One region of the Rhizobium sp. AC44/96 genome, then DNA from elsewhere that is predicted to be linked to it. Evidence: predicted binding sites of a transcription regulator. Region 1 holds the regulator's gene; the other holds the start of a gene.
What was found. The regulator LexA, encoded in region 1, represses DNA repair genes until DNA is damaged. The targets are predictions, from matches to a motif close to TGTTCNNNNTGTGTTCNG.

Region 1 (15,650 bases):
TTTCGATCTCGGCGATGACATCGCCAGACTTAACCGTATCGCCTTCCTTGACCAGCCACTTGGCGAGGTTGCCCTCTTCCATGGTCGGAGACAGGGCAGGCATCGTGATGTTGATAGGCATCGAAATACCCTTCCCTTGTTACTTGTAGCAGACGGCTTTCACGGCCTGGACGACTTCGTCGACGCTTGGCAGCGCGAGCTTTTCGAGGTTGGCGGCGTAAGGCATCGGAACGTCCTTGCCGGCGATCGTCAGAACCGGCGCATCGAGATAATCGAAGGCCTGCTGCATGACGCGGGTGGCGATTTCGGTACCGACCGAGTTCTGCGGGTAGCCTTCCTCGACGGTGACGAGACGGCCGGTCTTCTTGACCGATTCGATCACGGTTGGCAGGTCCATCGGACGCAGCGTGCGCAGGTCGATCAGTTCGACGTCGATGCCGATCTTTTCGAGTTCGGCGACAGCCTTGGTGGCATAGGTCATGCCGATACCGAAGGAGACGATCGTGACGTCCTTGCCCGGACGGTGGATGCGGGCCTTGCCGATCGGGAGAACGAAGTTGTCCATCTTCGGCACGTCGAAGTGCTGACCGTAGAGGATTTCGTTTTCAAGGAAGACGACCGGGTTCGGATCGCGGATCGCGGCCTTGAGCAGGCCCTTGGCGTCGGATGCCGTGTAGGGCATGACGACCTTGAGGCCCGGGATCTGGCTGTACCAGGCCGAGTAGTCCTGGCTGTGCTGGGCGCCGACGCGGGCAGCGGCACCGTTCGGGCCACGGAACACGATCGGTGCACCCATCTGGCCGCCGGACATGTAGAGCGTCTTGGCAGCGGAGTTGATGATCTGGTCGATCGCCTGCATGGCGAAGTTGAAGGTCATGAACTCGACGATCGGCTTCAGGCCGGACATCGCAGCACCGACGCCGACGCCGGCAAAGCCGTGCTCGGTGATCGGGGTGTCGATGACGCGGCGGGCGCCGAATTCCTGCAGCAGACCCTGGGTGACCTTGTAGGCGCCCTGGTATTCGGCCACTTCCTCGCCCATGACGAAAACGTTGTCGTCGGCGCGCATCTCCTCGGCCATGGCGTCGCGAAGCGCTTCGCGCACGGTCATGGAGACCATTTCGGTGCCGGCGGGGATTTCAGGATCGTTCGGAACCTGAGCCTTCGGCTCGGCGGGAACGGGAGCTGCGGCAGCGGCGGGCGCTTCAGCAGCCTTATGTGCCTCGGCGGCGGCCGGTGCGGCAGCGGCAGGTGCAGCCGAGATGTCGGATGCGGATTCGCCGTCCTGCAGGAGAACAGCGATCTTGGCGTTCACCTTGACGCCTTCGGTGCCGGCGGCAACGAGCAGCTTGCCGATGACGCCTTCGTCGACGGCTTCGACTTCCATCGTCGCCTTGTCGGTTTCGATTTCGGCAATGATGTCGCCGGAGGTGACCTTGTCACCTTCCTGCTTCAGCCACTTGGACAGCGTGCCTTCTTCCATCGTCGGAGAGAGGGCGGGCATGAGAATATCGATTGGCATGGGTCTACCCTCCCCGATTACAGCAGAATGTCGGTGTAGAGCTCGGATGCATCCGGCTCCGGTGCGGCCTGGGCGAAGTCGGCGCTATCGGCAACGATGTCGCGAACGTCCTTGTCGACCGCCTTGAGATCGTCCTCTGAGGCCCAGCCCTTTTCAATGAGGCGTACCTTGACCTGCTCGATCGGATCCTGCTCGGAGCGCATCTTCTGCACTTCTTCCTTGGAGCGATACTTCGCCGGGTCGGACATGGAGTGACCGCGATAGCGATAGGTCAGCATTTCCAAGATGATCGGACCCTTGCCGGAGCGGCAATGCTCGAGCGCCTCGTCGGCCGCAGCCTTGACGGCGCGAACATCCATGCCGTCGACCTGGACGCCCGGGATGCCGAAGCCGGAACCACGCAGCGAGTAGTTCGACTGCGCCGTGGCGCGGGCCGTGGACGTGCCCATGGCGTAGCGGTTGTTTTCGATGATGTAGATGATCGGGAGCTTCCAGAGAGCAGCCATGTTGAAGCTCTCGTAGACCTGACCCTGGTTGGCAGCGCCGTCGCCGAAATAGGCGATCGAGACGCTGTCATTGCCGCGATAGCGGTTGGCGAAGGCGAGACCGGTGCCGAGCGACACCTGGGCGCCGACGATGCCGTGACCGCCGTAGAAATGCTTCTCCTTGGAGAACATGTGCATCGAGCCGCCCTTGCCACGGGAGTAGCCGTCAATGCGGCCGGTCAGCTCGGCCATGACGCCGCGTGCGGTCATGCCGGTTGCCAGCATGTGACCGTGGTCGCGGTAAGCGGTGATGACCTGGTCACCTTCCTTCTGCGCCATCTGCATGCCGACGACGACAGCTTCCTGGCCGATATAAAGGTGACAGAAGCCGCCGATGAAGCCCATGCCGTAAAGCTGGCCGGCCTTCTCTTCGAAGCGGCGGATAAGCAGCATCTCGCGATAGGCCTTCAGCTCCTCGTCGCGATCGAAATCGGCGACGGGGCCGCCATTCGATGCCTTAGCTGCTGGTTTCGCGCTGGTCTTGCGGCTGGAAACGGTCGCGTTTTTTCGCGGCGCCATTCAACCCTCCCTATGGGTTTATCGGTTCTTAGGTGGCGCGTACCATAGGGAAGAAATTTCGCCACAGCAATGCCATAAATGCATGGCTCGTATTCGGCGTTAAACTACTGATAAATATATGCTTATTTCGATTAACTTGTTTTCGGTTAATTCGAATAATGATTGAATATGACGATCTCGTCGGCACGAGAAAAATTGAGCTGAAGACGCGCTTTTTCGTCCAGCATATCCTTGTCCATCGAGCCATCACTCAGCAGCGCAACCTGCCTCTCGAGATGCTCGCGCTTGTCTTTCAGGGTTGCCAGCTCCCTCTCCCGGGCGATGCGCGTGCGCTCAAACACCTCCGTTGCGCGCAGGCCGTAATCGCCATGGATGCAATGATAGCCGAAATAGGAGAGAAACGCGACAGTCATCGCCGGAATGACGAAACGGCCGATCTTTTTCTTCTTATGGTGCTTGGTCCACATACACGCATCTCGAAACGCATTACCCTTGCGAACGAGACTACCGGCCAGAGATTAACCGTCCGTTGACTATGAACGCGGCGCAACAAAAAACCCGCGCCGGTTAGGGCGCGGGCTCCAAATCCTTGAAATCAGACGACTTAGCCGCGAAGGATCGAACGGCCGGCGTACTGTGCCTGCGGGCCAAGGCCTTCTTCGATGCGGATCAGCTGGTTGTACTTGGCAAGACGATCCGAACGCGACAGCGAGCCGGTCTTGATCTGACCGCAGTTCGTGGCAACGGCGAGATCGGCGATCGTCGAATCTTCGGTTTCGCCCGAACGGTGCGACATGACGGCGGTGTAGGCAGCCTTGTGCGCGGTGTTGACGGCGTCGAGCGTTTCGGTCAGCGAACCGATCTGGTTGACCTTGACGAGGATCGAGTTGGCGACGCCCATCTTGATGCCGTCGCGCAGGCGAGCCGAGTTGGTGACGAAGAGATCGTCGCCGACCAGCTGAACCTTCTTGCCGGCCAGATCCGTCAGAGCCTTCCAGCCATCCCAATCGTCTTCAGCCATGCCGTCTTCGATCGAGATGATCGGATACTGGGCAGCGAGCTGCGCCAGGTATTCAGCCATGGCGCCCGGTTCCAGCGTGCGGCCTTCACCTTCGAGAACGTACTTGCCATCCTTGAAGAATTCGGTCGAGGCGCAGTCGAGGCCGAGGTGGATGTCTTCACCAGGCTTGTAGCCGGCTTTCTCGATCGACTTCATGATGAAGTCGAGGGCTTCAGGAGCGCTCTTCAGGCCCGGCGCGAAACCGCCTTCGTCACCGACGTTGGTGTTGTGGCCCTGAGCCGCGAGTTCCTTACGCAGGGTGTGGAAGACTTCCGAGCCCATGCGAACGGCTTCGCGGATCGAATCGGCGCCAACCGGCAGGATCATGAATTCCTGGAAGTCGATCGGGTTGTCGGCATGTGCGCCACCGTTGATGATGTTCATCATCGGAACCGGCAGCAGGTGCGCGGAAGCGCCACCAACGTAGCGATAGAGCGGCAGACCGGCAGCTTCGGCAGCAGCCTTGGCAACGGCGAGCGAAACGCCGAGGATGGCGTTGGCGCCGAGGCGCGACTTGTTCGGCGTGCCATCCAGTTCGATCATGATGTTGTCGATCTGGATCTGGTTTTCGGCGTCGATGCCGCCGATGGCGTCGAAGATTTCCGTGTTGGCGGCTTCGACCGCCTTTTCAACACCCTTGCCGAGGTAACGCTTGCCCCCATCGCGGAGTTCGACGGCTTCGTGCGCGCCGGTCGACGCGCCCGACGGAACAGCCGCGCGGCCCATGCTGCCATCTTCAAGATACACGTCGACTTCGACCGTGGGGTTGCCACGGCTGTCGAGAATCTCGCGGGCGATAATGTCGGTAATTGCGGTCATCGGCTTTTCCTGCTTGAGGGTGGATAAATCGTTTGAAATCCGTCTTAATCGAAGATGCGCAAATTACAATGGCGCTTTGCGCATGCTTCGCAGCGATGTTCGTGCGTGGCCTATTACACGAACATGTCAGTCTTTTGAACGTCAGCCTTTCGCGATCGCGTCGAAGGCCAGAAGCTTTTCGAGAAGCCTCGGCATATCCTTGAGATAGACCATGTTCGGACCGTCCGACGGCGCGTTGTCGGGATCTTCGTGCGTCTCGACGAACACACCGGCGACACCGACCGCAACCGCCGCGCGCGCCAGCGTCTCGACAAACTCGCGCTGGCCGCCACTCGAACCGCCCTGCCCGCCGGGTTGCTGGACCGAATGCGTGGCATCAAAAACCACAGGGGCGCCCATCGCCGCCATGATCGGCAGCGAGCGCATATCGGAGACCAGCGTGTTGTAACCGAAAGAGGCACCGCGTTCGCACAGCAGGATGTTCGGATTGCCGCTCGAATTCAACTTGTTGAGGACGTTCTTCATGTCCCAGGGTGCGAGGAACTGCCCCTTCTTCACATTGATCGTGCGACCCGTCTTGGCGGCAGCGACCAGAAGATCGGTCTGGCGGCTGAGGAAAGCCGGAATCTGCAAGATATCGACGACGGTGGCGACTTCGGTGCACTGTTCTTCGGTGTGAATGTCGGTCAGAACAGGGAAGCCATATTCCTTCTTGAGATCGGCAAAGACCTCAAGTGCCGTTTCCAGGCCGATGCCGCGCTGGGCGGAGAGCGACGTCCGGTTCGCCTTGTCGAAAGACGACTTGTAGACGAGACCGATGCCGAGCTTGTCGCAGAGTTCCTTCAGCACGCCGGCAATCATGAACGCATGATCACGGCTCTCCATCTGGCAGGGGCCGGCGATCAGCGAGAGCTTGCCGGCGTTCGAAAACACCACCTGGCTGGTACCCTGGCCGACGGTTACTTCGGAATTTGTCTGGCTCATCGTTTCTCCTCGAAGGCGAAGAGCGCGCCCTGCCCGGACGCAGCCTTCACCAGAATTCGATTGTTCTTACGCGTGTAGGTGATCCCGTTAGCAGCCAAATGCGCTTCTGTCACGGCGAGATCAGCAACCTTGTAGACAATGCCGACGCCACGCAGACCGCGATCCGCGCTGGGCGCGACGAGATCGAAATAGGCATTCAACCCATCCGCCGACAAAATGCTGATGCGGACGTTCGGGGTGGCAAGGCTGATACCAAACGCCTCCTCCCGCACCGACGCCACGCCGGAGGCAAACCGCAGGAATGTGGCAAACGCCTTGGGATCCGGTGCCGCCAGCACGATCTCGGCGATACCGGTTACGCCATTGACATGTGTCTCAAGCGCCTTGCGGTCCATGGGCAGAGGATTGATCCGCTGGCAGGTGAACAGAAAGAAATCAGGGGCGCGAAGATCGGCAGCAAAGGCAAGCCGAAAGGCTGCGGTCGTCTCGGAACCATCCGGCATCTTCATCGGTCGAGCAAATTGCAGCATTTCGCCGCCGCTTATCCTGTCAGCGTTGAAGCGGGCGTGATCGCGATCGGCATCGGCCGTGCCGAAGACGACCGCTGATAGACCGTCATCGCCGCAGCGGAAGCGAAAAGCACGATCGCGGGCAGTGAAGACATTGCCCTTCTTGACCGAGGCGTCATAGGCATCGGCGCTCGCGATACCGAGCGGCTCGAGGTATGTTTTGTCGGCGAAGAAGATGCAGGCGTTTTCGGTTCCGAACGGATGACGCGCATCCGCCGCGACGGTGAACCCAAGCTTGCCGAGACGCTCCCTGGCAAGGTCGATATTGGCGACGGGCAGCACCACGTGGTCCAGCGGATGAGCTTCACTCATGGCAGATCCTCTCCCGAAATCGCGAATGATGTGCGCTGCTAAGCGAGACAATGCAAGAGGCTACCGCCGCATAGATCGAATGAAGTGTAAAAACCGGACAATTCAGAGCCAAGTTTTACGAAAATTTAGCCACTTGCGGAACACATATGGAACATATAGTGTCTGTTCTGGCTTTGTTTCACAACCCTGGGGTCCGACTTCAATGCTCACGCGCAAGCAACAGGAACTTCTCCTCTTCATTCACGAGCGAATGAAGGAGTCGGGCGTGCCCCCGTCTTTTGATGAAATGAAGGATGCGCTCGACCTTGCGTCCAAGTCCGGCATTCACCGGCTGATCACCGCGCTAGAGGAACGCGGCTTCATTCGCCGGCTGCCAAACAGGGCACGCGCGCTCGAGGTGATCAAGCTTCCGGAGGCCTATAATCCGAGCCTTCAGCAACGACGTGGCTTCTCGCCGAGCGTCATCGAAGGGAGCCTTGGCAAGCCTCAGCTGGTCACGCCTCCGGCACCGGCCAAGCCGGCACCGAGTGCCGACAACGGCAACTCCGTTTCCGTGCCGGTCATGGGCCGGATCGCGGCGGGTGTGCCCATTTCGGCAATCCAGAATAACACGCATGACATCGTTGTCCCCGCCGACATGCTCGGCTCAGGCGAACACTATGCGCTGGAGGTCAAGGGCGACTCGATGATCGAAGCCGGTATTTTCGACGGCGATACGGTGATCATCCGCAATGGCAATACGGCCAATCCGGGCGATATCGTCGTGGCGCTGGTCGACGACGAAGAAGCGACGCTGAAACGGTTCCGCCGCAAGGGCGCATCCATTGCGCTCGAAGCGGCCAACCCCGCCTACGAGACACGCATCTTCGGACCCGATCGCGTAAAGGTTCAGGGCAAGCTGGTAGGGCTTATTCGCCGATATCACTGACGGCGACGTCAAACGTACCGCTGCGCCAATCGTAGGCGCGATGTATGCGCCATGGGCGTGATAGGCCATCGTACGTCGTTGTCAGGACTGGTGTGCCCTGCTGATCCATACAGATTTCGACCGCGCCGCTTCGACGCAAAGTTTGGCCGGTAATAAGCATTGCGCCGGACCGACATTCGCGCAGACGAATGCGGGCCGGGGTAATGACGATATCGGCGGCGTCGCAAGCCGGCCCGAGATAGGCCAAATCCTCGATGACGTTGACGATATAGCCGTTATCGAGAGTGGCAATACACCAGGCGCCTTTAACGCAGACGAAACTGTTTGCCGTGCCATTCGCCGCAGCGTTGCGCATTGTTCGAAGCACCGCTCGTCGTTCGTCAAACGACAGAGCATATGATCGATCGTTGCGCTCCTTCGTCTTCTTGGGAAGTGTGGCCTTGATGAACGCCGGAGGCTGATGCTCTTCGGCGGCGAGGGCTCGCTGCCACTGGCCGAAGATGAAATCGGGCGGTCGCTCCCGGTTGGAAGCCATGCGGGTTCCGCGCAGAATTGCCACCAGGGATCCGTCTTCCGCAACAACGACGTCAGGTGCGGGCAACGAAGGCAGCAGCGCCACCGTGAATGTCGCGATACCGACGATGGCGGCGCCCAGATAGCGCAAACGCGTTCGCAGCAAAGTAAGGACCAGAAATCCGAGAACCGCTACCGGGAAATACCAGGACGGCAGGCGCCCGATATCGACATTGCCACCCCAGGACGACACGAGCTTGGCGATCCCGATGACGACATCGAGCCCGAGGCCGGCGATCTTCCACGGCAGCACATCGAGACCGAAGGGCGTCAGCAACATCGCAAGCATGCCCATGGGCATGACAACGAAGGATATGACTGGCATCGCCATGAGATTTGCCGGCAAGCCGTACGAGCTCAGCCGATGGAAATGCTCAATCGAAAACAACGCCGTCGAGAAGCCGCCGATCATGGAAGTGAGCACGATGCCGCCGAAGAAGCGTGCGACGGCGACCACCGGCATGACCCATGGAAGCTTGAGAAAGGCGTTGTCGGTCGGCCTTCGCCCGGTCCAGATGGAATAGCCGGCGACCAGCGCCAGTGTCGCCGCAAAGGACATCTGGAAACTGGGACCCAGGACCTCCGACGGCGACAGCATCACGATCACCAGCGCCGACAAGGCGACGTTGCGAAGGCTAATCGACGGTCGATCGAACAGCACTGCAACCAGCATGATCATCATCATGATATATGCCCGCTCAGCCGACACGGCAAAGCCCGAAATCATGTAGTAGGCGGTCAACGCCAAAAGAGCGCCGGCGGCGGCGATCTTCTTCGTCGGGTAGGCTTGGGCCACCGATGGCAGGAGACTGAGCGCCATTCGAAAACCGACAAAGAAGATACCGGCGGAGAGAGCCATGTTGAGCCCCGAAATCGCAACAATGTGGGCGAGGCCGGATTGTCTTAGAGCTGCCGTCGTCTCGCGGGAGATCGCACGTCTCTCGTCGGTGACAAGCGATGCTGCAAAGGCACCGGTGTCACCGGGAAGAATGGATCGAATGCGGTCTCCAATCGTGCTTCTGAGGCCGTATAGATATTCGATCCCCTCCGCCAGAAATTGCCGCTTATCGCCGGTCTCGGGTGCCACGGTCGCTGTTGGCGCGCCATAGAAGAAACCGTTCGCGCCGACGCCGTCGAAATAGGCTCCGAACGAAAAGTCATCCAGGCCCGGCAGGGCTGGGCCGGACGGCGGGGTCAGGCGAGCACGTCCGGTCACCCACTGCCCGATTTCAAACGGCGTGGAGGCGCCGCGCGCCACGAGCGAAACACGTTCTGGAGGTCGGCCAAGTGTCGGTTCGCGGGTACCAGTAACAGCAACGATATAGCGCCACCGACCTTCTCCGTCCCCTTCCCTGCGCTCGACGCGGCCGGTGACCGTGGTCGTCACTGGCGTATCGAGCATTACTGTCCCTGCCTGCCATGTCTCGACCTGGCTCGACAGCATGCCGCACACGACAAGCAGGACCGCAAGCGCCGCCTTGCGCGCGATCGGCCGCGCAGGCCCTAATGCCAAGGCAATCACCGCGAAGACTGCCAGCCAGGCACAAAGCCGCAAGAGTGGAGGATCGGCGTCGAACTGAAACCAGGCAATCGCGCCGCTGCCGAAAAGAACCGGCGACATCAGGAAGTACCAGCCATGTTCGGCTTCCTGCGACATCGCAACGCGAACATGCGGCCAGTATCCGGAGGCTCGACCTGCAACCCGCGACCGCCAGGGTCTCAGGGATTGGGTAAGCTGGAGCTGCGTCGATTTGGCACGAAGGTCGACAGCCCCCTTGATCGGCAGGCGCGCAGATGTATCTGCGCTCTGAGCAGTCGGCATTGCCTCGATCGTTTTCAACTCCGACATGCAATTGCGCCTCGAAATAAGCCGCCATTGCAACCAGAATGCAAGCTCTTGAGCGCGAGCGCAACAATAATCGATTTAAAAGAAGAGGCTGATCAATGATCGGAAAAGACAAGGATTATCATTGGCTTCTGCTATGCGTGACGGGCATCGCTGTAGTGCTTAAAAGTTGATACTGCGATGCACAAAATGGCATCAAGAGAACTTGGCATTAACCCCGCGATCATATAGCTATCGCAGACGACGCTTAACCCTATGGCGCTTTTATGGCGCCACCCGCCAGTTTGGAGGATCAGAATGACGGATCAAAGCGCAACACTGAAAATCGGTGACAAGTCGGTCAACCTTGCCGTTAAAAGCGGCACGATCGGCCCTGACGTCATCGATATCGGCGCCCTCTACAAAAACACCGCTTCCTTCACGTACGATCCTGGTTTTACCTCGACCGCATCCTGTGAATCGAAAATCACCTACATCGATGGCGACGAGGGCGTATTGCTCCATCGCGGCTATCCGATCGAGCAATTGGCCGAGCACGGTGACTTCCTCGAAGTCTGCTACCTGCTGCTCTACGGCGAACTGCCGACCGCCGCGCAGAAGAAGGACTTCGACTATCGCGTCACGCATCACACGATGGTGCACGAGCAGATGTCGCGCTTCTTCACCGGCTTCCGCCGTGACGCGCATCCGATGGCTGTCATGTGCGGCTGTGTCGGCGCCCTGTCGGCCTTCTACCACGACTCGACCGACATCACCGATCCGCACCAGCGCATGGTTGCCTCGCTGCGCATGATCGCCAAGATGCCGACCATCGCGGCCATGGCCTACAAGTACCACATCGGCCAGCCCTTCGTTTATCCGAAGAACGATCTCGACTATGCGTCGAACTTCCTGCGCATGTGCTTCGCCGTTCCCTGCGAGGAATATGTGGTCAATCCGGTGCTTGCCCGCGCCATGGACCGCATCTTCATCCTGCACGCGGACCACGAGCAGAACGCTTCGACCTCGACCGTTCGTCTCGCCGGCTCTTCGGGTGCAAACCCGTTCGCCTGCATCGCGGCCGGCATCGCCTGCCTCTGGGGTCCCGCTCACGGCGGCGCCAACGAAGCAGCCCTCAACATGCTGCAGGAAATCGGCTCGGTTGACCGTATTCCCGAGTACATTGCCCGCGCCAAGGACAAGAACGATCCGTTCCGCCTGATGGGCTTCGGCCACCGCGTCTACAAGAACTACGATCCGCGCGCCAAGATCATGCAGAAGACGACGCATGAAGTGCTCGGCGAACTCGGCATCAAGGACGATCCGTTGCTCGACGTGGCAATGGAACTGGAGCGCATTGCACTGACCGATGAATACTTCATCGAGAAGAAGCTCTACCCGAACATCGACTTCTACTCGGGCATCACGCTGAAGGCGCTGGGCTTCCCTACGACCATGTTCACCGTTCTCTTCGCTCTCGCCCGCACCGTCGGCTGGATCGCACAGTGGAACGAAATGATCGAGGATCCGCAGCAGCGCATCGGTCGTCCGCGTCAGCTCTACATCGGCGAGCCGAAGCGCGACTACATGCCGGTTTCCAAGCGCTAATCGGCCCACCCGGACACAAAAAAGCCCGGTCAGAAATGACCGGGCTTTTTCTTTTGAATGACGTCGAGGACGATCTCCGCCGCGTGCTCGCCGGGCGGCTTTTGCGTCTGCATTCTTTGCCAGACGAGATCGTATCCCTCCATCATCGCGCGCCGCGGAAGGGTGTCCACCGACAGCTTCTCCATCCAGCGCGCAATGCTTGCGCCGCGAACCACATTATTTAGGTATTCAGGTACGACGGCATAGTCAGCAATCAGGTTCGGGATGGCGCCCGTCCAAGTCTTGATACGCCCCGTCATCAGGCTGATGATCCAGTCCGTCTTGTAGACAGACACCGTGGGGACACCGGAAAGCCCAAGCTCCAGGATCACAGTGCCTGACGCGGCCATGGCGGCGTCAGCCTCCGCGAAGGCCTTCCATTTGGCGGGCGCTCCCACCAGGATTTCCGGCTGGATCTTCCAGTCCTTGACGATCTCGCGCACCATCGCTTCACGGCGCGGCACGGTAGGCAATATGAAGCGCGTCTCGCCGTTGCGCTCGACAAATTCGGCGATGGCGTCGCCGAAGTACGGCAGGAGCTTGGTGATCTCCGATCCGCGCGAGCCCGGTAGCAGCATGATCGTCCTGACATCGGCGGGTGCCTTCACAGGCGATTGCGCGCGAAGCCGGCGTGTTTCAAGCAGATCCGCATCGACGGCCAGACGATGACCAACATAGGTGGTCGGCGGTCCGCCGAGCACGCGCATTGCCTCGGGCTCGAATGGCAGCACGGCCAGGACGTGATCGACATAGGCAAGCATGCGTTGCGCCCGGTATTCCTTCCAGGCCCAGACGCTCGGACACACGTAATTCACGATCGGCATGTCAGGACGCGCGGCGCGAACGCGCTTGGCGACCCGATGGGTGAAATCCGGGCTATCAATGATCAGCAGCACATCCGGATTCGCCGCGATGATGGAAGCGGCTGTCTGGCGGATGCGTTTCGCCAGTGTCGGCAGTTTGGAGAGAACCTGGGTGATGCCCATGATCGACAACTCGGAATAGTCGAAGAGCGATTTCAGCCCCTCGGCCTCGAGCCCCTCGCCGCCTACGCCGAGAAGTTCGACAGGGCCATCATGCTGCCGCTTCAAGGCTGCGATCAGATCGGCGCCAAGCAGGTCACCGGAGACCTCGCCGGCGACGACGGCAACCTTCAGCGGACGCGCGCTCATGACAGTCCCCAATTCGGCAATCCCCGATCCAGACCGACGACGAAGATACCGGCGTCGTCTGCCGCCTTCATGACGGCCTTGCGATCGAGGATCAGCGAGCGTCCGGCTTCGACGGCGACACCGGCGAGGCCGGCCTTGCGGAGATTGGAAACCGTGGAAATTCCGATCGACGGCAGATCGGCGCGGATATCCTGCTGCGGCTTGCAAAGCTTGACCAGCACACCGCGGCGGCGCGCGGAAATACGTCCGGCGGCGCGCAATTCAGCGACCCGCTCGAGCATCGCATCCGTGCCCTCGACGCCTTCAAGCGCCACGATGCGCCCGCCGACGGCGACCGCACCCTGCCCGACATCAAGCCGCCCGAGTGCCTCCGCCGCTTCGATAGCCTTGGCGATGTCCCTGGCATCGTCGGCGCTGAAGCCAGCGGCTCCGATCGGTCCGACCGAGGCCAGGAGATCGGGCGCGATCTCATGCGCTCCGACCACGCGCCTGCCGTCCACCTCGATGAGCTTGATCACCATGCGCAGCACCGTATCGTCGCCGCCAGACAGCAGCGTACGGATTGTCGCGGGCACTTTCATCAAGGTCTTGAACGTCGGGCGCACCTCGCGCCATTCCGGTCGACGTTTGACGCCGCCGGACATGACGACGCGATCAACGCCATTGCTCTCGAGCGCCCGTATAACGCCGGCGAAGTCGCCGACGCCGATGACGGCGTGGTCAAAGCCATCCCAGGAGCGGTCAACCTCGCCCTTGAGTGCGATGATGAAGGGGTTTTCACCCGCTTCGCGCGCGGCTTCGGCGACATGCGACGGCAGGAGGCCGCTTCCTGCAATGATTGCCAAGCGGCCTTTGGGCGTATCACCAGCGAGAGACAAGGATCAGCCTTTCTGTCCCCTGGTCGGAGAGGACAGCGCGCGATCGCTTTCAGCCGCGATGAAATCGAGGATCTGAATGGCCTGCTCGCAGTCGGTATACTCGTGCCGTATCGCAGCCGCATTGTCGCGGATGGACCCCGTGCCTTCAAAGATCGCCTTGTAGGCGCGGCGAACGGTGTGGATTGTCGCGCGATCGATCCCTGCACGCGTCATGCCGACAACGTTCAAACCACCCAAGAGGCCGGGGTTACCGTTCAGCATTCCATAGGGAATGACGTCGTAGCTCACGGCGGAAAGACCGCCGACGAACGCCTGCCGGCCAACGCGCGTGAATTGGTGAACGGCGCAACCGCCACCCAGAATGACGCGGTCCTCGATAGTCACGTGGCCAGCCAGCATCACGTTGTTCGACATGATGACGTTGTCGCCGACGCGGCAATCGTGCGCCACATGCGAATTCGCGAGGAACAGATTGTTGTTGCCGACGATCGTCTTTCCGCCGAAATCGGCCGTTCCCGTGTTCATGGTGACGCCTTCGCGGATGGTGCAATTGTCACCAACCGTCAGTGTCGTCTCTTCACCACCGTGATGGACGCTCTGGGGATCACCGCCGATCACTGCCATCGGGAAGATCCGCGTGCCCTTGCCGATGGTCGTGCGACCGGTCACGACGGCATGCGCCAGCAACTCGACATTGTCGCCCAGTACCACGTGTGGACCGACGTGGCAGAAAGGACCAATTCTCGCGTTTTCACCAATGATGGCGCCGCTTTCGACAACTGCCATCGGATGAATTGTGGCGCTTGCTGCAATCGTGCTCATGCCTGATCCTTGCGAATGATCATAGCGCCGATATCGGCCTCGGCGACGAGCGCTCCATCGACCTTCGCATCACAGTGGAATTTCCAGATGTTGCCGCGCTGCTTCTGCTTTTTCACATGATATTCGAGGCGATCGCCCGGTACGACGGGCTTACGGAAACGCGCGTTATCGATCGTCATGAAATAGACGAGATTGCCGCCTTCGCCTTCCTTCTTCGCGCAAATCGCGCCCGCGGTCTGCGCCATGCCTTCTACGATCAGGACGCCAGGCATAATCGGCGAGTCAGGAAAATGACCTGTGAAGTGCGGTTCGTTCGCAGTCACGTTCTTGATACCGACAGCGGCATCATCCCCGTCGATATCGACGATACGATCGACCAAAAGGAACGGATACCGATGAGGCAACAGCTTCATGATTTCCAGTATGTCGGCTGAAGAAAGCGACTTCTTGACTTCTTCGGTCATTCTTTTTCTCCCGTTTTCTTGGCACCAGTCGTCCGCATCATGACCGCCGCGACTTCGCGCAGAAAATCCTGTATCGGTCGTGCAGGGATGCCGCCGTATCTTTCCCCTGCGGGGATATCCGCGACAACGCCGCTCATCGCTGCAATCTGTACGCCGTCGCCAATCGTTATATGGCCCTTGATTCCGCTATGACCACCGACCTGTACGCCGTCGCCGATAACGGCGCTGCCGGCGATACCCACCTGCGAGACGATGGCGCAGTGGCGACCGATGCGGACATTGTGCCCAATCTGGACCAGGTTATCGATCTTGGTTCCTTCACCGATAACCGTATCATCCATGGTCCCGCGGTCGATCGTCGTGTTAGCGCCGACCTCGACATTGTCCTGCAGGATCACGCGTCCGATCTGGACGATCTTGATCATTCCACGCGGACCAGGCGCATAGCCGAAGCCATCTTGTCCGATGCGGGCGCCATTGTGGATGATCACGTGGTTTCCGACCAGAGCGCAGAGAACGCTTGCGCCTGCTGCAATCGAACAGTTGCGGCCAATCTTGACCCCAGGGCCGATCACGGCGCCCGCGCCAATACGCGTACCTTCGCCGATTTCAACATGTGCGCCGATCGCAGCAAAAGGCTCAATCGCGACGTTCGCCTCCAACTTTGCCGTCGGATCTACCGCGGCTCGGTCAGAAACGCCCGCATCGTCTGACCTCAGCGTCAACGGCTGCAGCGCCGTCGGGTACAGAAAACCGCCCGCCATGGCGAAGGCAGCATGTGCGTTCTTCGACAGGAGGACCGGGATGTGCGACGGTATGATCGATTGCAGCCCAGCAGAGCAAATCACTGCAGACGCCTCGCAAGTTGCGAGCTCGTCCCTGCTGCGCTTCGATATTATATAACAAATATCACCCGTCTTCGCGCGGCTCACGGGCGCCACGGAACGGATAACGACATCTGCCTGCTTGAGGTCAGCAAGCTCTGCCCCAAGAAACTGCGCCAACTCCGAG
Region 2 (15,650 bases), on a different contig from region 1:
TGAATCCCTTCGTATCCACCTTTGGTACGCAGGCAATCATTCTAGGCACCATGTATGCGCTGACTGAAGCGCGTCCGATCGCTCCACTGCCCAAAGAATGGCGCGAGCTGGGCTTCTTCCATATCGGTGGCCTTACGTTCCCGAGCATGGTCTTCATAATGGTGGTGATCGCTCTTGCCGCCATGCTGCACTTCACCCGCTACGGCCAGCATGTCTACGCCGTGGGAAGCAACAAGGTCGGGACGAGCCGTGCCGGCGTGAACGTTGATCGCGTTCTGATCGCGACCTATGCGATCGGTGGCATTACCGCGGCAATCGCTGGTCTGCTTCTGACGTCGATCGCAGGCATCGGCAGCCCGCAGGCGGGCACGACCTGGGCTCTTCTGTCCATCGCAGCCGTGGTTATCGGCGGTACGCCGCTCTCCGGTGGTCTCGGCGGCATCACGTCTGCTGTCATCGGCATCTTCGCGCTGACGATCCTTAACAATGCGATGACCCTCTACAGCATCTCTGCCTTCTGGCAACCCGCGTTCATGGGGACAGGCGTCCTCCTGGCCGTTGGTTACGAAGCCCTGCGGCGTACCCGCAAAAACTAAAAGTGGAACAACCCGGCGGAAAGTCGCCAAAACTAGGAGGAATGCAAATGAATATCACAAGACGGATGCTTGGAGTCGCTTCGGTTGCACTGCTGGCAAGCAGCGCCCTGATCGCTCCCGCCCACGCCGAAAACAAGAAGATCGGCGTAATGATCTACAACGTGGGTGTTGATCCATGGATGAACGTTGCCGTTAAGTCGATGGAAGAAAACGCCAAGAAACTTGGCTACGACGTCACCATCACCGACGGCCACAACGATATAGCACAGATGAACTCGGCTATCGACCAGTTCGTCGTCCAGGGCTACAATGCGATCATCGTCGCACCGGCCGACCCCGACAGTCTCGTCGGCAGTGTCTCGAAGGCCACCGAAGCAAAAATTCCTGTCATTTCGTATTCCATGGGCATCTCCAAGGAAGCAAATGCCACGTCCTTCGTTGGTTCCAACGAAGAGCACATCGGCATGCTGCATGCCCAGGAAGCCATCAAGGAACTCGATGGTAAGGGCAACGTGGCGATCATGACCGGCCAGCTCGGCACGGCACCGCAGATTGGCCGAGCCAAGGGTGAGCACGAGGCCCTCGCTAGGGCACCCGGTATCAAGATTGTCGAAGAACAGGCGAACGACTGGGCTCCTGATAAAACCGTGGCACTCATCCAGGACTGGCTGTCCAAGTATCCCAAGGGCGAACTGAACGCCGTGTTCGCTCACGGTCCGGAATTGGTTGCCGCGGCCGAATACGCGAAATCGCAGGGTCGCACCGAGGTGAAGTTCTTCGCAGTGGACTACCCTGAAGACGCTCGTCGGGCGATCAAGGAAGGCACCCTCACGGCGACTGTATCACAGAGCCCGGCATTGCTGTCGAAGCTCGCCGTTGAAGCTGCGGACAAGGCGATCCGCGGCGAGAAGGTCGAACCCCAGATCATCATCGACAATACCTTGGTGACCAAGGCCAACGTCGAGCAGGTTCCGGCGGATTATTGACCCTTGTAGGTCCGCGGCGCACCCTCGCCGCGGGCTTCGAACTTCCAGTCTTATACGGGAGCAGTGCGATGCATATGTCTGTTGTTCGGCAAACTGAAGGATCTGTTCGGGCAGACCACCAGGTGCCAATCGTTGAAGCCGTTGGCGTTGCCAAGCACTACGGCGGCGTGATCGCCCTTTCGGGCGCCAACCTCAAGGTCATGCCTGGCGAGGTTGTTGCGATCGTCGGCGACAACGGTGCCGGCAAGTCCACATTCGTCAAGATACTGTCGGGCGCGCAGGCCTGCACAGAAGGCAAGATTCTCGTCTCCGGCAAGGAGGTGAGCTTCCACAGACCCAGCGATGCTCGCGAAGCAGGCATCGAAACGGTTTACCAGGATCTGTCTCTTGCTGAGCACCTTGACGTGCTGACAAACCTCTTTCTCGGCCGAGAAGAGTTCTATTTCAAATTCGGTGGCCTGAGCGTTCTTAACCGCCGCAAGATGATCACTCGTGCTGAAAAGCTTCTGAGCGAAATCGGCGTCAACGTTCCGGGTGTCCGCGATCTGGTTGGCGGTCTGTCAGGCGGCCAGCGCCAGGGTGTCGCAATTGCCCGTGCGGCTGGCTGGGGCTCTCAGCTGATCATCATGGACGAGCCTACGGCTGCCCTTGGTGTTCAGGAGACCGCGCACGTTCACGACATCATCCGTGGACTCCAATCGAGAGGTGTGGCGGTGCTTCTCGTGAGCCACAACATGAAACAGGTCATGGAACTGAGTAACCGGGTCTACGTCTTTCGACGCGGTCGGATCTCGGCAGAGTTGCAGACCGCCCAGACGACCACGGACGAGATCATCTCGTACATCACCGGTGCCCGTGGATGACAGGAATGCCGGCCAACATCGTTGGTCGGGACCGAGCAGGCCCAATACAGGTTACGGGCGACTGACTATCTTCCGGCAGCCCTGATTGTCGACATACGACGCCGCGGCCTATCTTCCGGGCGTAGCATTGTCCGTAACAAACTTAGAGGAATTGGATATGCGTCTTGCACATGTTGCGCTTTGGTGCCGTGACCTCGAGCGGGCCTCGTCCTTCTGGGAGGTGTACTTCAACGCGACAGTCGGCGAGCCTTACCATAGCAAGCGCCGTATCGGATTCGTGTCGAGGTTCATAGCACTGCCGGGCGACACCGTGCAGCTGGAACTTATGACAGGTCCTTGGATCAATGAAGGCTCATATCAGGAGACGATAGGTTGGGATCATGTCGCAATATCACTCGGCGATGCGGCCGCCGTCGATGCTCTGGCAGATCGCTGTCGTAAAGACGGAATTCTGGTCTCCGCACCTAGAACGACGGGAGATGGCTTCTATGAGGCCGTAATACAAACGCCAGACGGGACACGGATCGAGATCACCTCTTAGGCGCTCAACGGCTGGGTTACGCCGCCAGATCATCCAGTTGCACGGAAGCGAGTGTGCTGGACCTTCGTCTTGAAGAATGTCACGGGGATCGATTTCCGGTTCGGGCTTGGTATCGCCTGGAACCGGGAAGGTCCGACCCCATCACGACATGACATCCTTGAGATTGCCAATTCCCTGGTTCGCGGCGCGACGAGCAAAGCGGTGATAGGCAAGCCCGGTCGTGCGCGATCGAACTTCGGAGCTCGCGGGCACTAATTGGGACCGAAAGTCTGGGATCGTGCCTCTGGGGTGCTCGAGAGCATGGCCTTACAGTATCCGACGACGATTCGTATCTGTTCACTCGAACGGCCAACGAGGGCGCGATGGTTCCTGGAGGAATGTAAAAACACAATCGCGGCGCCACCACTGCGTTCGGTGAGTGGGCTCTGAGCCTACTCGGCCCATCGCGTGATCGGTTAACTTCGGCGATTACTGAACCGCGCCAAGTTGGACGAAGACGTGACCATTGCCGACGTCGATCCGTTGCAGTAGGTCTGCTCTGACCTCCTGCCGCGCGACAGACTTGAAGGGCCGCCATTTCTGGCTCTTCGCACTTGCGGGCAGAGGCGCCCCCTCCCGCAGAAATAGCGTGATATGAGGTACTTCATCTGATTTGTAGATGCAAATCCTCAACGGCCGGGTACCCTCGTCAACAGAGATGGATTGTGCGCCGCAACAACGAGAATTGCAAACCTAATTTGCCGGTAAATTATCTGGGTGGTTGATAGGGTCTTTGGCGTGCCAGACTTGCTGTCCGTCCACAGGTTAGAAAGCCTGGGCGACCTCGTTGAAGGTCGGCTCAGCCAACAGGGATATTATCAGGTTTACGCTGTAAGGCTTTTGCAGGAAATGGCAGTCAACCGGACAATTCTCCGGGCCGTGCCCACCGGATGCGACAACGACCTTTGTTCTCGGCGCCACAGTTCGAACCATGTGCGCCAGATCCAAACCGTTTAGACAGCCTGGCATATCGATGTCTGTGATCACAGCATCGAAGGCCGGGTTGCGCCCAAGCGCCGCCACCGCCTCCAGTACATTTCCCGCTTCAACAACACTGTAGCCCTCTTCCGTCAGGACATCTGCCAACATCAAGCGGATGAGGATCTCGTCTTCAACGATAAGTACGGTGCCGTTGCACATGTCTGGGTGACCTCCGTTGCTTCATGCAATCAACGAGTTCGCACCACGAACGGTCCGCCGTCGAACTCCATAATTTTGGAACATATTTAATAAAATGCGAATGAATGGAGGGTATTGCTGGGTTTGTCGTGTGGACGAAGTGCTTATCTCGTTGCTCTGATTTGCGAGGGAAAAGAGGACATCCCGCCGCCACAATGTACTGGCAAAACCGAAGAAGACTGGGGTTCTAATGAATAGAAAACAGATATCTCGCTGCCTAGCATTCTTCACGTTGTCATTTCAGTTGATTGGTTGCTCTCATACCGAACCACTTGAGACATCGGCAATCTCCACGACCTCACCGAGAGCCGTTCCGGTAACCGACCAGGCGATCATTGCCGAGACTGTTGGAAACGCGCCTACCGGTGTCAATAAGCTCGCGTGGGCGAACCCTGCAACAGGCAGTGCCGGCGTCATTGAGAGGGTCGACACGGGGAACGGTGGCATCGAAGGCTGCCGACAGTTTGTTACGAGCCAGCAGAGCCTGGAAGGTGCGACGCGGTTCGATGGCATGGCGTGCCCATCAGATGGCTCATGGAAAATCGCAGGTACGCCGGGATTGCATTGAATCTTTGGTGCCGCTGATGACGCCAATACTCGAGGACGACAGTCGTCAGCGTTGTATTGAACCGCCGAGCGACGAGGCGATCAAAACGACGCCAGAGGTTTCTCAAACGCGCACGCATCCAATCATCGCTGCGCCGACAGGTGGGGCCTGAGATTACTCGGCCGCCTGACGCAACGAGTATCCTTCCAGCGGCTCAACGAGCGCAATGATCTCGAAATCACCGATCATGTGATGTTGGTCGGATCCAGGGACCGCCAGGGTCCAGAAGTCCGGATCCTCGCCGAAGATCGTAGACACCTGCACGATCGTCGTCCGGCCACCGGTGTGCCTGTCAGATCGCGCCCAGTAAAATGCGTCTGGAACCAAACTCTTCATAACGTCTACTCCCCACACTATACGGTCACGATATCAGGAAATTCAAATATGACCATTGCTCGTGTTCGCTACCCACAACGAGGATAAGAGAGAGCAGGGAAATCGCTGCACGGGCTGTGCTGCATCGACGGCGACCCGACGCCCCTTGTGGAGATGTCGGCGGGTCACAGCGTTAAAAGCAACTGGTCTGTCCGAAGGTCATCGGCTGCCTCAAGCGAGGACAGGGTAACGCCCAGCAATCGAACGCCCTTCGGGGGCGGGAAAACGGGCTTCAGTAGCGAGCCGATCGTTTCCTCGATTTCGCCGGCCGATAGGAAAGACCGCTCGCCGGTTCTGGCGCGAGTGATCTGCGTGAAGTCAGCATATTTCACCTTGAGGGTGACGGTCTTGGCCCTGATCGCGTTGGCTTCGCAATATCGCCAGACCTTGGCGATCAGTGGCCGAAGCCCCTCGATTGCCGGCTCATAGCTATGGATGTCCTGCGCGAAGGTATCCTCGGCGCCGACGGATTTGCGAACCCTGTCCGGCTTGACGCGGCGTTCATCGATGCCCCGCGCAATGCCATAAAAGTATGGACCCGACTTCCCGAAATTCTGGGTCAGGAACTGCAGCGACTGTGCCTTGAGGTCGGCGCCTGTCCGGATGCCGAGGCGATGCATCTTCTCGGCCGTGGCCGGCCCGACGCCGTGGAATTTCTTCACTGCCAGCCCTTCGACGAAAGCGGGGCCATTCTTCGGCGTGATGACGGCCTGGCCGTTCGGCTTGTTGAGATCGGAGGCCATTTTGGCGAGAAACTTGTTGTACGAGATCCCCGCTGACGCATTCAGCCCGGTGACCGTCTTGATCTTTGCACGGATCTCCAGTGCGATCTCGGTGGCAATCGGCATATCCTTCAGGTTCTCGGTGACATCGAGGTACGCCTCGTCGAGCGAGAGCGGTTCGATCAGCGGGGTATATTCGGCAAAGATCTCACGGATCTGCTGCGAAACGGCGCGGTAGACATCGAAGCGCGGCGTCACGAAAATCAGATCAGGGCATTTGCGAGCGGCCGTGACCGAAGGCATCGCCGAATGAACACCAAATTTTCGGGCTTCATAGCTTGCAGCCGCAACCACGCCTCGCGCGGCAGCGCCACCGACCGCGAGCGGCTTGCCGCGCAGCTCCGGATTATCTCGCTGTTCCACCGACGCATAAAAGGCGTCCATGTCGACATGTATAATCTTTCTGGTCGCCGCATTGACATCCATCGGTGCGACCTCAGGCGGGACCGCCATTATTCGGACCGTGCTTGCCACCCGATGCTATGACTTGCTGCCAGTAACCCGTCTCGTCTTCGTCGAGCTCCTCGTCCAGCTTTGGATAGGGGCGCGTTTCATCGGGCAGTTTGACCCAAGCGGTGTCGGCGGCAAGCGACGACCCGACCTGCAAGTCAACCGTGCTGGAGTCCGGCCGATGACATGAATCGTAGGGGAATTCGCCAAATCTCGTAAGCAGATCAGCGGCGCCGGGCGAGAAATAATAGATCGGCCGCTCGTCCCGGCTCCGATAGAAGGCGGCGACATCCCAGTCGAAGCTGTCGCGGTGCGGCAGAAACAGTTTCAGAAAATGATCCTGGACCGCGAGCCGAAATTCAGGTTCCGACATCGACGATCTTGCGGGGTCGAGTTTGAGCCAGCTCATGTCCATATCCTTCCCTATCGATCGGAACAAAATAAGAACATTGTTGGCGAGAGTCAAATGGCGAAGGCGACCCAAGACTGTCAGTTACAAGACCATGGCTTGCTGCAGCACTTCGCCGTCTTTAGCAATGATCGATGAGCCGTATGGCTCGCGGGACGATATGATCAGCGCGCCGTCGGGCAGCGGTCGCGCCAGGTGCATCACCTCCTCCCACGGCGCCCGCATCCAGACGTCGGTCTCGTCCGGCGTGAGCAGCAGCACCGGCATCGCCTTTTCGTGGATGGGCTTCACCAGCGCATTCGGATCTGTCGTCAAGAAGCCATAGAGGTCATCGGTCGTCAGGCCGTCCTTCACCTTCCTGACGCTCTTCCAGGCCGGTACATGAATGCCGGCGAAGAACATCAGCGACTTTGCCTCGTCACGGGCGAACCAGGCGTTCGGCACCTTGCTGCCATCTTCCTGGCTGGCCGGATCCGGCTCCGCGAAGCTGGTGACCGGCACGAGGCACCGATGCTCGACGCCGAACCAACGCCTCCAATGGGGTAGGGTGAGCTTGCGGATATTGGTGACGCCGCGGTCGGGCTCCATGCGAATGAACTCGTCCATGTCGATGGCGTGACCTTTGGCTCTCAGCTTGTCGGCCCGGGCTTCCGCAGCTTTCTTCTGGACGAAAAGCGGGGACGGAAGCCCCCAGCGCGCATGGACGAGCTGATTGCGCCCGTCGGCTGTATTGCGAAGGATCGGCCCCATCTGGTCTGGGTTCATCTGGTAGACCGGCATGAGATTGATCAGGCTCTCGACGTCCTGGGCCCACTTGCTGACCCAGTCCTTGTCTTCCATGCGATAAAGGTTGCACATCTATGCCCCTCCCTTCCGATAACGCGGACCAACTTAGCGCATGTTGCGCCATCTGCTAGTCGAGGCGGAAGACGTCGGCGTTGTCCTGACGTTCGCGCAATCCCTTGTAGGATGCATGGCGAAGCTTCCCGTCCGCCGTCCAGGCACGGAACTCGATCTCGGCAATCAGGGTTGGCTGGACCCAGATGACATTGACGGCGTCAGTAGTCTCCACCGGCGGGCGCTTTTGCTTCCAACGCAGCTTGTCCAGCGTCTTGCGCAGTCTCGCTGTCTCGGCTTGCTTGAAGCCGGTGCCCACATTGCCGACATGTACGAGTTCATCGTCGCGATACGCTGCAACCACCAAGGAGGCGAAGCCGCCCGTCAGCGCGGTCGAGGGCTCATACCCGACAATGAAAAAGGCTTCGCTCTCGATACATTTGACCTTCACCCAGTCGCCAGTCCGACCGGATCGATACGGTTGATCCCGGTCCTTGCCGACAATGCCTTCCAGACCGAAGCGACAGGCGTGTTCCAGCAGGACATCAGGATCGGCATCCAGTTCCGCGGAGATTTGGATCGCGCCGTCCTGGCCCTTCAAAAGACCCTCAAGCAGATGGCGCCGGGATCGATACTCGACCCCGCGCAGATCGTGGCCGTCGAGATAGATGAGGTCGAAGGCATAGAGCATGGCGGCGGACGCCCGGTTGCCTGCCTTGTTGCCTGAGGCTCCAAGCGACTTCTGCAACAGCCCAAAATCCGACCGGCCCTCTGCGTCGAGAACGACAGCCTCGCCATCGATGATCATCGTCGCTGGCCCGAGAGCGCGGGCAGCCTCTGCGATATCAGGAAACCGATGGGTCCAGTCATGCCCGCCGCGCGTCAGGATCCTGATGCCATGCGGTTCAACGTGGATAGCCAGCCGATAGCCGTCCCACTTGACCTCCCAGCCCCATTGGTCGCCGCGGGGAGGCCGCTGCTTGACCTTGGCGAGCGCCGGCTCAACCCGGTCAGGCATGGGATCGAAGAGAAGCTGTGGTTGCGCAGGATTGCGCTTCCGCTGTGGCTTCGAGCGGATCGGCGCGTCGGTATCACGAAGGAGCGGCTTTGATTTCGGTGGCTTCGTCATTGCGGCAGTTCAGCAGGGAAAGTGAAGAACACTATGACGATCTCAGCTTTATCCCCGTTATCCAAGCGAAGAGAGATCGCGAGGGCCGTAAGCGGAAAAAATTCTCGCACGAGCTACCTGCCTGATTCCCATGGCAATTCGCGGAATTTCCAGTCTTCAGGATAATATTCCCATCCCGTGGGTTGCTTGACTCTTTGTTGCGGCAGGAACAGAAACGGAACATCCGCATTTTGCTCGACATGATGTCGGCCCGATCCTGACGCCACACGAACTTGAAGGGAGCCGTGAACGATGACTGCTGCCCGTGAACGGGTGATTTCAGATGTGATCTCCGATCTTCGCGAGCGGATCTCGACGCTGGGAGGTGTGACTGCCAGGAAGGCTGGCTGTCTTCCCTTCGGCGTGCCCGAGATCGACGCCGTCCTGCCCGGCGGAGGTCTCGCCTATGGCGCGTTGCATGAGTTCGCCGGCGGCGGGGCAGGCACTGTCGATGGTGCCGCGGCCGCACTATGCGCCGCCGGCATTTCGGCGCGTACCAAGGGTCCGATCGTCTGGTGCCTGACCCGGCCCGACCTGTTCTTCCCGGCCCTGGCCCAGGTTGGCCTTCATCCCGACCGGGTGATCTTCGTTGAATCAGACAAGGAAGAGGACGTGCTTGCCAACATGGAGGAGGGCTTGGCCTTCGGAGGCCTCGGCGCTGTGGTCGGCGAGCTCGTCCGATTGCCAATGGTCAGCTCCAGGCGGCTGCAGCTTGCCGCGGAACGCACGGGCACGATGGCGCTTGCGGTGCGACGATGGCGACGCCAGACGGAGGCTAACGATTTTGGCCAGCCGACGGCCGCGACGACGCGGTGGCGGGTCAGCGTCATGCCGTCGGAGGACCTTCCGGTGCCTGGTGTCGGCCGGGCGCAGTGGTTTTTGGAATTGATGCGCGTGAAAGCGGGTGAGTGTGCTGAGTTTCTCGTGAGGGCGTGTGATGACAAGGGTCGTATCGATCTATCTACCGGATCTGCCGACCGATCGGATCAGACGCGCCGATCCGTCTATTCCGGCTGAGCAGGCAATCGCGGTGATCGCCAGGAGCGGTTCAAAACGCTGGGTGTCATCAGTCGACGCAGCCGCGCGCAAAGCGGGCCTGCGTGTCGGCATGTCGGCGGCCAAGGCCCAGGCTCTGTTTCGCGGGCTGATGCTGGTCGATGCGCAGCCGGAAGCCGACGCGGCCGCGCTCGAGCGGATTACCTTGTGGGCCCTGACGCAATATTCCCCGATTGTTGCAGTCGATGGAACCGACGGGATTGTGCTCGACACAGAAGGCGCCGATCATTTGCAGGGTGGTGAGGTGCCGATGGTGACGAAGATCTCCAACCAGTTCCTGGCCCGAAAACTGACGGCCCGTGTGGCGATCGCCGACACCTTGGGTGCAGCCCACGCCTGTGCGCGAGCCATCAGCCGCGAGACCGTCATCGTACCGATCGGCAAGACAGTGGCCGCAGTCGAAAAGCTGCCGATCACGCTGTTACGGCTATCGGAAAAGATCGTTGGTGATCTCCGCACGCTCGGCTTCCAGACCGTCGGTGAATTGGCCAATACCCCACGCGCACCACTGACACTCCGGTTCGGACCGGAGATCGCCCGGCGCCTCGACCAGATGTTCGGCCGCGTTTCCGAGCCGATCGATCCGATCCGAACGCCTGAGTTGATCGAGGTCGCAAGAGCCTTCGCGGAGCCGATCGGGGCTGCCGAGACCATCGACAAATATGTCGGGTGCCTGGTCGTGCAGTTGATTGGCGAGCTCCAGAAGCGCGGTCTTGGCGTGCGCCGTGCCGACCTGATCGTAGACAAGGTCGATGGTACCAGTCAGGCGATCCGCGCCGGAACCGCCAAACCGGCGCGTGATGTCGCCTGGCTGACGAAGCTGTTTCGCGACCGGACGGAAAAGATCGAACCCGGCTTCGGGATCGAGAAATTGACGCTGGTTGCCGTCATGGCTGAACCGCTTGAGGACATGCAAAGGGTCTCATCTCTGGTCGAGGACGAGGTGACGGATGTCACCCCGCTGATCGACATTTACGGCAACCGTGGACAACGGGTCTATCGTGTGACGCCGGTTGCCTCCGATGTCCCCGAACGCTCGGTTCAACGCATTGCCGCCGCCTCTGATCCGCTCGAAGTCGCATGGGTCGGTCACTGGCGCCGGCCGGTGCGGCTGCTCGCCCGACCGGAGCTGATCACGGCCATTGCGCTGATGCCGGACCATCCGCCGGCCTCGATTACCTGGCGCGGCCGGCGGCGCAAGGTCAAGCGCGCCGACGGTCCCGAGCGCATCTTCGGCGAATGGTGGCAGCGCGACGCCGAGATGGAGGCCGTCAGGGATTATTTCGTGATCGAGGACGAAGCCGGCGAACGGCTCTGGGTGTTCCGGGCAGGCGATGGTGTCGATCCGGAGACCGGTGACCATCGCTGGTTCATGCACGGGATTTTCGCATGAGTTATGCCGAGCTCCAGGTCACGACGCATTTCTCGTTTCTGCGCGGAGCATCGTCGGCCGACGAGCTCTTCATGCGCGCCGCGGAGCTTGGCATCGAGGCGATCGGCGTGGTCGATCGCAACAGTCTGGCTGGTATCGTTCGCGCGCTGGAGGCATCGCGCGCCACCGGCCTGCGGCTTGTCGTCGGCTGCCGGCTGGATCTCGCCGATGGCATGTCGGTGCTGGTCTACCCGACAAATCGCGCCTCCTATTCCCGGCTGACCCGCCTGATCACCCTCGGTAAGAGCCGGGGCGGCAAGAACAACTGCATTCTTCACTGGGACGACGTCGTCGCCTATTGCGACGGGATGATCGCCATTCTGGTGGCCAATCTTGCGGACGAGACCTGCGCCGTGCAGCTGCGCAAGCTGGCCGAGATCTTCGGCGACCGCGCCTATGTATCGCTCTGCCTGCGCCGGCGCCCGAACGACCAGCTGCGCCTGCACGAGATCTCCAATATGGCCTTGCGGTTCAAGGTCAAAACCGTCGTCACCAACGATGTGCTGTTCCATGAGCCGGGCCGGCGGCAGCTGCAGGATATCGTCACGTGCATCCGCCACAGAACGACGATCGACGATGTCGGCTTTGAGCGCGAGCGTCACGCTGATCGCTATCTGAAGCCACCAGAGGAAATGCAGCGGCTGTTTCCGCGTTATCCAGAGGCGCTGGCGCGGACGATGGAGATCGTGCGGCGCTGCACGTTTTCGCTTGAGGAGCTGACCTATCAGTATCCGGAGGAGGCGATCGTGCCGGGCAAGGACGCCCAGTCCTCTCTCGAACACTATGTCTGGGAATGTGTGCCCGATCGGTACCCGGAAGGCCTGCCGCCTGATGTGCTGAAGATCGTTCGCCATGAGCTCGACCTCATCCGCACCATGAAATATGCGCCCTACTTCCTGACCGTCTTCTCGATCGTTCGCTACGCCCGCAGCCAGGGCATCCTGTGTCAGGGCCGAGGTTCGGCCGCCAACTCTGCTGTCTGCTATATCCTCGGCATCACCTCGATCGATCCCTCGACCAACGATCTCCTCTTCGAGCGCTTCGTCAGCCAGGAGCGCGATGAGCCGCCTGACATCGATGTGGACTTCGAGCACGAGCGCCGCGAGGAGGTCATTCAATGGATCTACCGGACCTACGGTCGGGAGAAGGCGGCACTTTGCGCCACCGTCACGCGCTACCGCGCCCGCGGCGCCATCCGCGATGTCGGCAAGGCGCTCGGACTGCCTGAAGACGTGATCAAGGCGCTCTCCTCAGGCATGTGGTCCTGGTCGGAAGAGGTCTGCGATCGCAATGTCCGCGAACTCAATCTCAATCCCGACGATCGGCGTCTCGCCCTGACCCTGAAACTGGCGCAGCAACTGATGGGGGCGCCGCGCCATCTCGGCCAGCACCCGGGTGGCTTTGTCCTGACCCATGACCGACTCGACGATCTGGTTCCGATCGAGCCGGCGACGATGAAGGATCGCCAGATCATCGAGTGGGACAAGGATGACGTCGAGGCGTTGAAGTTCATGAAGGTCGACGTGCTGGCGCTTGGCATGCTCACCTGCATGGCCAAGGCATTCGAACTCATCCGGGAACACAAGGACCAGGATATCGACTTGGCGACGATCCCGCAGGAGGATCCGGCGACCTATGCGATGATCCGCAAGGCTGACACGCTTGGGACCTTCCAGATCGAAAGCCGCGCGCAAATGGCGATGCTGCCACGGCTGAAGCCGCGTACCTTCTACGACCTCGTCGTCCAGGTGGCGATCGTCCGGCCAGGGCCGATCCAGGGTGACATGGTCCATCCCTATCTGCGTCGGCGCGAAGGCAAGGAGGCGGTCGAATACCCGACGCCCGAGCTTGAAGCGGTGCTCGGCAAGACGCTTGGCGTGCCACTGTTTCAGGAGAGCGCCATGCGGGTGGCCATGGTCTGTGCAGGGTTCACCGGCGGCGAGGCAGACCAGCTGCGCAAATCCATGGCGACCTTCAAGTTCACCGGTGGTGTGTCGCGCTTCAAGGACAAGCTCGTGTCCGGCATGGTGAAGAACGGCTACACCCCTGAGTTCGCCGAGAAGACATTCAGCCAGCTTGAGGGGTTTGGATCCTACGGCTTTCCGGAAAGCCATGCGGCGTCGTTCGCGCTGATCGCCTATGCCTCGAACTACATCAAGCGCCATCATCCCGAGGCATTCTGCGCGGCGCTGATCAACAGTCAGCCAATGGGGTTTTACGCACCGGCCCAGATCGTCGGCGACGCGCGAGCCCATGGCGTCGAGGTGCGTCCCGTCTGCATCAACCGATCCCGGTGGGATTGTACTTTGGAGAGGATCGGCAATAGCGACCGGCATGCCGTCCGGTTGGGTTTTCGACGGGTCAAGGGCTTGGCGGTCGCGGATGCTGCCCGCATTGTCGCCGGTCGCATGAACCGGGATTTCCAGTCGGTCGATGATACGTGGCGTCGGTCCGGTGTGTCCGCTGAAGCCCTCGTTCAGCTCGCCCAGGCAGATGCCTTCCTGCCGTCGTTGAAGCTCGAGCGCCGTGATGCACTCTGGGCGGTCAAGGCATTGCGCGACGAGCCCCTGCCGCTGTTTGCCGCGGCCGCCGAGCGCGAGATGCAGGCCATCGCCGAGCAGCAGGAGCCGGAAGTGGAGCTTCGGCAGATGACCGATGGCCACAACGTTATCCAGGACTACAGCCATACCGGTCTGACATTGCGCCAGCATCCGGTCGCGTTCCTGCGCAAGGATCTGCAGGATCGCAACATCATCACCTGCAGCGACGCGATGAATGCGCGCGACGGACAATGGGTCTATACGGCTGGCCTCGTCCTCGTGCGCCAGAAACCCGGGTCAGCCAAGGGCGTTATGTTCATCACCATCGAGGACGAGACCGGGCCGGCCAACATCGTCGTCTGGCCGACGCTGTTTGAGAAACGTCGCCGCGTCGTGCTCGGATCCTCGATGATGGCGATCAATGGACGTATTCAGCGGGAAGGGGAGGTGGTGCACCTGGTGGCGCAGCAGCTGTTTGACCTGTCGGGGGATCTTTCAGGGCTGGCCGATCGCGATACCGAGTTCAAACTGCCGGCGGGCAGAGGTGACGAGTTTGCGTATGGGGGTGGTCCTGATCCGCGCGATGCGCCGAAGCCCGTCGTTCAGCCGCGGGATATGTTCGTCCGTGATCTCCACATTGATACACTGAAGGTGCGGGCACGGAATTTTCAGTGACTTTCATAATCATTTGGCCGCTAATTCGAATTGGAGCAGTCAACGCCAATCACTAGCCCGGAACCGACACACCACGCGGACACGAACACAGGACATGAACATGGCCATACGTGGCCGCTGTCTCAGGATGCCAGATGAGAGTTCGGTCCAGTTCTAATTTCTTCCCTTAGGCTTCCGTCCGGACCGAAGTGGCTCGGGTTTTCCTTCACTCGGGCTGATTTCTTCGAAGAGGGACGCAACGCTGACGGAAAGAACATTTGCAATCGCCTCTAGCGTGGCCACCGTGACGTTTTCTTCGCCGCGTTCAACTCGCCCGACATAGGAGCGGTCGATGCTCGCCTCGAGCGCAAGCCTTTCCTGCGAGAGGCCCCGCTGCACGCGGATGCGCCTCAAATTCCAGCCTATGGTCTGCTTCGTGTCCATTTGCGCAGAACACAGTTAAACGGCTTGACAATCGACGGACTGTAGGTCCCATATTAATCCTTGCTTGCTGAATTGCCTAAGACGGAGGGTGAGCTGTGGAACTTCGCCAACTTTCCTTATTCAAAGCGGTAGCCGAGGAACTGCACTTCGGTCGTGCAGCTGCAAAGATGTGCATCGCCCAACCGGCATTGAGCAACCATGTCATGGCACTGGAGAAGGAACTGGGTTGCCCACTGTTCATCCGCTCGACCCGCCGGGTCGAGCTGACGAGGGCAGGGGCCACCTTCTATGATCGGGCGGTCCGGATCTTGAGCGAAATGGACCTGACCGCCGAACTGACACGGGCCGCCGGCGGCAGTCGTATTCGTCAGATCAAGATCGGAACCGTCTATCCCGCCACCATGGGCATGCTGCCGGTGTTCCTGGGCAAGATCGCGCATAAGTTTCCAGATGTCCGAATCCATATCGCCTCGGGCAATACCAGCGATATCATCCGTGGTCTGGAGACAGGGCAGATCAATCTTGGCTTCATCCGCCCCGTCGAAAACATCGGATCGTTGCGCTTTTTCTCGGTTGCGCATGAGAAGTACCTTCTGGCAGTTGGCGAGGGCAATCCGCTGGCACTTCGCCACGAAATCTCGATCGAGGATCTGCGCAACCAGAAGATCATTGCCTTCAACCGGCAGAACCTC

Region 2: A6U87_RS06460 (ImuA family protein) is a predicted target of LexA. The motif match lies at 8,998-9,015, and genes of this name have one in related genera.

What each region holds. Positions count from the first base shown of each region.
Region 1 covers NZ_LXKO01000039.1:237,585-253,234, reverse strand. The annotation lists gene A6U87_RS26710 (pyruvate dehydrogenase complex dihydrolipoamide acetyltransferase) at 1-121, opposite strand, end outside; gene A6U87_RS26705 (pyruvate dehydrogenase complex E1 component subunit beta) at 140-1,522, opposite strand; gene pdhA (pyruvate dehydrogenase (acetyl-transferring) E1 component subunit alpha) at 1,540-2,586, opposite strand; gene A6U87_RS26695 (septum formation initiator family protein) at 2,733-3,053, opposite strand; gene eno (phosphopyruvate hydratase) at 3,191-4,465, opposite strand; gene kdsA (3-deoxy-8-phosphooctulonate synthase) at 4,607-5,449, opposite strand; gene A6U87_RS26680 (VOC family protein) at 5,446-6,330, opposite strand; gene lexA (transcriptional repressor LexA) at 6,533-7,258, shown strand; gene A6U87_RS26670 (ComEC/Rec2 family competence protein) at 7,239-9,488, opposite strand; gene gltA (citrate synthase) at 9,975-11,264, shown strand; gene lpxB (lipid-A-disaccharide synthase) at 11,294-12,475, opposite strand; gene A6U87_RS26655 (LpxI family protein) at 12,472-13,353, opposite strand; gene lpxA (acyl-ACP--UDP-N-acetylglucosamine O-acyltransferase) at 13,357-14,175, opposite strand; gene fabZ (3-hydroxyacyl-ACP dehydratase FabZ) at 14,172-14,639, opposite strand; gene lpxD (UDP-3-O-(3-hydroxymyristoyl)glucosamine N-acyltransferase) at 14,636-15,650, opposite strand, start outside.
Region 2 covers NZ_LXKO01000002.1:143,361-159,010, forward strand. The annotation lists gene A6U87_RS06400 (ABC transporter permease) at 1-596, shown strand, start outside; gene A6U87_RS06405 (sugar ABC transporter substrate-binding protein) at 644-1,582, shown strand; gene A6U87_RS06410 (ATP-binding cassette domain-containing protein) at 1,705-2,445, shown strand; gene A6U87_RS06415 (VOC family protein) at 2,603-2,986, shown strand; partial or broken gene A6U87_RS30375 (hypothetical protein) at 3,050-3,241, shown strand; gene A6U87_RS06430 (response regulator) at 3,791-4,165, opposite strand; gene A6U87_RS29185 (RT0821/Lpp0805 family surface protein) at 4,395-4,772, shown strand; gene A6U87_RS06435 (hypothetical protein) at 4,926-5,147, opposite strand; gene dinB (DNA polymerase IV) at 5,312-6,394, opposite strand; gene A6U87_RS06445 (hypothetical protein) at 6,405-6,827, opposite strand; gene A6U87_RS06450 (SOS response-associated peptidase) at 6,912-7,685, opposite strand; gene ligD (non-homologous end-joining DNA ligase) at 7,741-8,793, opposite strand; gene A6U87_RS06460 (ImuA family protein) at 9,085-9,849, shown strand; gene A6U87_RS06465 (DNA polymerase Y family protein) at 9,770-11,281, shown strand; gene A6U87_RS06470 (error-prone DNA polymerase) at 11,278-14,535, shown strand; gene A6U87_RS06475 (helix-turn-helix domain-containing protein) at 14,689-14,958, opposite strand; gene A6U87_RS06480 (LysR family transcriptional regulator) at 15,054-15,650, shown strand, end outside.